Pelosinus sp. IPA-1: one gene and its partner. The protein of the gene in region 1 binds, or shares a complex with, the protein of each later gene. Links are inferred from orthologs where the notes say so. Each region holds a gene or a part of one and is shown on either strand. Other genes may lie near its edges. The genes, in order: metK and groL.

Evidence for each region.
Region 2: the proteins of metK (region 1) and groL are in contact, whole or in part, in a cryo-EM structure (PDB 8P4O), measured with the Escherichia coli proteins. The link is inferred for Pelosinus sp. IPA-1 from one-to-one orthologs.

What each region holds. Positions count from the first base shown.
Region 1 is NZ_BSVC01000004.1:474,690-477,801, reverse strand. What follows is about bases 1-2,774. They hold metK (methionine adenosyltransferase), read left to right. Parts: upstream 1-679; coding sequence 680-1,870; downstream 1,871-2,774. Other genes in these bases: priA (primosomal protein N'), read left to right, coding at 2,000-2,774; coaBC (bifunctional phosphopantothenoylcysteine decarboxylase/phosphopantothenate--cysteine ligase CoaBC), read left to right, coding at 1-451. Also shown: more of priA, read left to right, coding at 2,775-3,112. UniProt on the Escherichia coli protein: Catalyzes the formation of S-adenosylmethionine (AdoMet) from methionine and ATP.
Region 2 is NZ_BSVC01000001.1:662,787-666,085, forward strand. The notes cover bases 35-2,995. They hold groL (chaperonin GroEL), read left to right. Parts: upstream 35-672; coding sequence 673-2,319; downstream 2,320-2,995. Other genes in these bases: QSJ81_RS03035 (ANTAR domain-containing response regulator), read left to right, coding at 35-184; groES (co-chaperone GroES), read left to right, coding at 358-642; QSJ81_RS03050 (YmaF family protein), read left to right, coding at 2,837-2,995. Also shown: more of QSJ81_RS03035, read left to right, coding at 1-34; more of QSJ81_RS03050, read left to right, coding at 2,996-3,217.

The DNA of each region.
Region 1 (3,112 bases):
TGTACAATCAGCATCACAGATGCAGGATGCCGTATTGGCTCATTTTGCGGAAAGTGATATTGTGATAAAGGCAGCGGCAGTAGCGGATTATCGTCCACAGAGTATGTCGGAGCATAAAATTAAAAAGACTGGTGAGACGCTACATTTGATACTAGAGAAAAATCCGGATATCTTACTACAGCTTGGGCACCTAAAGAAACATCAGATATTGGTTGGTTTTGCTGCTGAAACTCAGGATTTACTAGTTCATGCACAAGATAAATTAACGAGAAAAAATTTAGATATGATTGTCGCTAATGATGTTACTATACCTGGTGCCGGATTTAATACGGACACAAATATAGCAAAATTGTTGTACCGTGACGGTCGTATAGAAGAGTTGCCTCAAATGTCTAAAAAAAGGCTAGCAGAAGTTATTTTAGATAAAATTCACATAGAATGTCGAAAATAGGTTGATTTTTGTTCTATTTTACTTTAAAATTTGATTTGGCAGAATTATATATTGGCTCATCAAGAGATGGTGGAGGGAATGGCCCGATGAAACCGCGGCAACCATTTGGAATATCCAAAAACGGTGCCAATTCCTGCGGTGAAATCCGCAAGATGGGAGAGTGACAGTGACAATCACCCTCCCTTATGGGAGTTTTTTTATTTTTATTAATTATTGGAGGTAGAAATTGTGGAAAAAAAACGCGTATTATTTACTTCAGAGTCTGTTACTGAAGGACATCCTGATAAAATGGCGGATCAGATTTCAGATGGTGTATTAGATGCCATTATGGCAAAAGATCCTATGGGACGGGTAGCATGTGAGACTTTGTTGACAACAGGTCAAGTACATGTAGTTGGTGAAATAACAACGAATTGTTATGTGGATATTCCTAAGATAGTACGTGATACAATTAAAGAAATTGGCTATACACGTGCAAAATATGGCTTTGATGGTGACACTTGTGGTGTACTGGTTTCCATAGGTGAGCAATCCGCTGATATTGCGATGGGTGTTGACAAGGCGCTAGAAGCAAAACAAGGACAAATGGATGATATTGAAGCAATCGGTGCTGGTGACCAAGGAATGATGTTTGGTTACGCAACCAATGAAACTCCAGAGTATATGCCATTGACAATATCCTTAGCACATAAGTTAGCTCGTCGTTTAACAGAAGTCCGTAAAAATGAAGAAGTTGATTATTTACGTCCTGATGGAAAAACACAAGTAACGGTGGAATATGAAGATGGACAACCTCTTCGTGTCGATACGATCGTAATTTCAACCCAGCACGGTCCTGAAGTTGAATTAGCAACTATTGAAAAAGATTTGATTGAAAAAGTTATTGTACCAATTGTTCCAGCTCATCTATTAGATGCAAATACGAAATACTATATTAACCCAACAGGCCGTTTTGTAATAGGTGGACCTCAAGGCGATGCTGGTTTGACTGGCCGTAAAATCATTGTTGATACATATGGTGGAATGGCACGTCATGGTGGCGGTGCATTCTCTGGTAAGGATTGTACCAAAGTAGATCGCTCAGCTGCCTATGCAGCTCGCTACGTTGCCAAAAACGTAGTTGCGGCAGGATTAGCAGATAAATGTGAGATCCAGTTAGCTTATGCTATTGGTATGGCGCATCCAGTCTCGATTATGGTAGAGACTTTTGGCACGGCTAAAGTAGATGAAAAACTGATTGCCGAGCTGATTAAAAAACATTTTGATTTGCGTCCAGCTGGCATTATTAAAACCTTGGACTTGCGTCGTCCGATTTATCGTCAAACAGCAGCTTACGGACACTTTGGCCGTACTGATATTGATTTGCCTTGGGAACGCACTGATAAAGCAGAAATTTTACGTAAGGAAGCAAATCTTTAATTTTTAATAATTTCTTGCAGGGTTTTTATCTCATCATACGAATTTTATAGGTATAGCTAATGATAAAAGGGGGACTCAGTGAGATTCCCCCTTTTTAATTTTATTAAGTATCATGGAATGGTGGTAACAATGCAACGTATAGCACAAGTTTTAGTAAATCTTACAACTAAAAACATTAACAAAGCTTTTTCATATCATATTCCTGAACACTTAGATTGTGTTGCTGTAGGTTGGCGTGTATTAGTGCCTTTTGGAAATCGCAAACTAGAGGGTTTTATTATTGATATTACTCAGGGTGAAGATTCTGATATAATTAACCTAAAACCTATTTTAGATACATTGGATAATGACATATGGTTTGATGAGCATATGATGCATACTGCTAGGTGTATTAGTGAATATTATCTTTGTAATTTAGTTGATGCGATGCGTTTGTTTATTCCAGGGAAATCAGGCATAAAAAGTGTTACACTTTATTCGGTAGGCACTGATCGGGATATTCAGAAAACATTAACTGAGTTATTAGCTAAATCAGCAGAATATTACCAGGTATTTATATATATATATGAGCAGCGATCGGTACTTTCGTCCAAATTAGAAAAACAGTTTGGTGCTGGTGTATTAAAAGTCATACAATATTTACTACGTAAGAAAGTAATAGTTGGAGAGTCAATCGGAAAAAAGACTGGTACACATCTTTATAAAAGTGTAATCTATTTAGACATATCTATTGAATCCGCCCAAACCCTTATTAGCAGTTTAGTTAGAAAACCAGCACAATGCCGTTTATTGAATTATTTAATAGAGTATGGGCAGCTTTCTTACGATGACTTGAAAAAAAGTAATACTAGTTATGATACTGTCAAAAAATTGGTACAAGAGGGCATTGTTAAAATTGAAAAAGTTCAGATAGTTCGTGATAGCTATGCTGATTTATCGGAAACAAAAAATACTGTTTCATTAACGACTGAACAACAGCAAGTATTGGGAAAAATTATACCGAAAATGCAAGCTAAGGAATTTGAGTCTTTTTTACTTCATGGCATTACTGGAAGTGGTAAAACCCAAGTCTATATCGAAGCAGTGGCAGTAGCTCGTCAAAATTACCGTCAGGCGATTGTTTTAGTCCCTGAAATTGCCCTTACAAGCCAAATTGTCTCACGATTTAAGGCTCGGTTTGGTGATGATGTGGTAGTCATGCATAGTAAGCTATCTACTGGTGAACGTTATGATGCTTGGCAG
Region 2 (3,299 bases), on another replicon or contig:
AAATGTAAAACAGTCCCTTGAGACTAGGAAGATTTTAGATCGTGCAAAAGGAATACTAATGGATGCATATAACTTGAGCGAAACAGAAGCATATAGGCGTATTCAACAGTATAGTATGAGTAAACGCAAAGCAATTAAAGATGTGGCTGAATCCATAGTGCAGGCAGCAACTAAGAGAAACTAAAAGTAGAAAAGCAGGTAAATTTATATTTTTTTTAAAAAATACTGATTTTTACCATGAAAACACTTGCTTTTTCTTGCTGAATTTTATATCATAAATTATGTGATTAGCACTCGCTAGCATTGAGTGCTAACAACGTTGCTACTATAATACACATCATGAAGGAGGATATTTCAATGATTAAGCCGTTAGGTGACAGAGTGGTCATTAAGGTCTTAGAGGGTGAAATGAAAACAAAAAGTGGTATCGTATTACCGGATACTGCAAAAGAAAAGCCACAAGAAGGAGAAATTATCGAGGTTGGTACTGGTAAAGTATTAGAAAATGGCCAACGTATTGCTCTTGATGTAAAAGTTGGCGATAGAATTATATTCTCCAAGTACGCTGGTACAGAAGTGAAATTCGAAGGACAAGAATATCTGATCGTAAGTGAAAGAGATATTTTAGCAGTTGTACAATAATAAAATTATTAATTAGGGGGATTACATAAAATGGCAAAGCAAATTTTATTTGATGAAGATGCACGTCGCGCGCTAGAAAGAGGCGTTAATGCTCTGGCAAATGCAGTAAAAGTAACATTAGGACCTAAGGGGCGTAATGTTGTACTTGATAAAAAATTTGGTGCTCCTACCGTTACAAACGATGGTGTAACAATTGCTCGTGATATTGACTTGGAAGATCCGTTTGAAAACATGGGTGCGCAACTGGTGAAAGAAGTTGCTACCAAAACTAATGATGTAGCAGGCGATGGCACTACTACTGCAACCTTATTAGCACAAGCTATGATTCGCGAAGGTATGCGTAATGTAGCAGCAGGTGCAAACCCTATGATTATTAAAAAGGGTATTGAAAAAGCAGTAAAAACTTTAGTAGAAGAAATTAAAAAATCCTCTAAAAAAGTAGAAACTAAAGATGCTATTGCTCAGGTTGCTTCTATTTCTGCAGCTGATGAAGAAATTGGTAACTTAATTGCAGAAGCGATGGAAAAAGTGGGTAAAGACGGTGTTATCACTGTTGAGGAATCCAAAGGCATGGGAACTAACCTTGATGTAGTTGAAGGTATGCAATTTGACCGTGGCTACATTTCCCCATATATGGTAACTGATACTGACAAAATGGAAGCGGTCTTAAATGATCCTTATATTTTGATTACAGATCGTAAAATTGGTGCGATTGCAGACTTACTTCCTACTTTAGAAAAAGTAGTACAACAAGGTCGGGAACTTTTGATCCTTGCTGAAGATATCGAAGGCGAAGCATTAGCAACCTTGGTTGTGAATAAATTACGTGGTACATTTAAAGCCGTAGCTGTAAAAGCTCCTGGTTTTGGTGATCGTCGTAAAGCTATGTTAGAAGATATTGCTGCTTTAACTGGCGGTACTGTTGTTACAGAAGAAATTGGTCGTAAGCTTGATACTGTTGAGCTTGTTGATCTTGGTCGTGCGCGTCAAGTTCGTATTTCTAAAGAAGAAACTACAATCATTGATGGTGCTGGCGATGTAACTCAAATTAAAGCTCGCGTTAGCCAAATCAAAACACAAATCGAAGATAGCACTTCAGATTTCGATAAAGAAAAATTACAAGAACGTCTTGCTAAATTATCTGGCGGTGTAGCTGTTATCCAAGTAGGTGCGGCTACAGAAGTAGAATTGAAAGAAAAGAAATACCGCATCGAAGATGCTTTGAATGCAACTCGCGCTGCTGTTGAAGAAGGTATTGTCGCTGGTGGTGGTACTACTTTCATTGACATTATTTCCGCTCTTGATAGTATTGAAGCAACTGGTGATGAAAAGACTGGTGTTGATATTGTAAGACGTGCCATTGAAGAACCAGTACGTCAAATCGCTAACAACGCAGGTCTTGAAGGCTCCATCGTTGTTGCAAACGTGAAGAAAGCTGGTAAAGGCATGGGCTTCAATGCATTAACTGAGCAATATGTTGATATGATTGCTGCAGGTATTGTTGATCCAGCAAAAGTAACTCGCTCTGCACTGCAAAACGCAGCTAGCATTGCAGCTATGGTATTAACTACTGAAACTTTAGTCGCTGATAAGCCTGAGAAAGACGGTGGCGCTGCTGCTGCTATGGGCGGCATGGGTGGCATGGGCGGAATGGGCGGAATGGGCGGCATGATGTAATATAAGCCTCAAACCCCTTTGCAGGAACGGGTTTGTCCGCTGAATTACACCAAATGCTAACATTTTGCTAACGTAAAAAAAAATTTTAGAGGCCTCGCATTAGTTGAGTAAACTTTTGTGCGGCCTCTTTTTTCATGTCCTTATTTCTGCTAGTATCCGATGTACAGTTTTTGGATCGGGTCTTTTTCATTTAATCATACGATTCATCCAGTTTCATACTTTAGATAGAAAAAAGGACTACTTGGCTATAGGCAGTCCCTGCAATCACATGCGGAGCAGAAGTGTGGCATCCAATATAAACTATCTTCTTTATTTATTCTCTTATCCGACAGAAGAGTATTCCATCCTATCTAGTTATTTGGAAAAGATTACCTGAACTACATGCGCGTCCAGACCTACATGTAGCCTATCAGTAACTGATGCTGCCAGTGGACACAATCTGGCTAAACTTGAACGTATATTAGGCTCTCCAGGAGCATATTATTCAATGCCGTATAAAAATGAAGGAGGTATAATAATGGCTGAAGACAATAGGAAGAAACATGATTGGGATTGTGATTGTGAGTGCGAGTGTGAGTGCCCTCCAACCCAAACACATGTACATGAATTTGAAGGAAGCGTCAAGATTGCTGAAGCGTCCACGGACCCCCATAACCATCGGTTTGCCGGGGTTTCAAGTGAAGTGATACCGTTTGAAAATAGTCATGTGCACGAATTATTTACAAAAACAGATTTTTACGAAGACCACCACCACGAAGTTGCAGTCAGGACTGGTCTCCCAATTGATGTAGGTAATGGCAGACACGTGCATTTTAAAGCTGACATAACCACTGTGGCTGATGGGCACGTTCACGAATTCCAAATTGCTACCCTAATTCAAGACCCAATTGGCGATTAACCTATTTATGGATCAAAGCTCCGCTTATTTGTGGAGCTTTGATATTTACTGAATATAGTAATAGTTCGTTTATCCACGCATC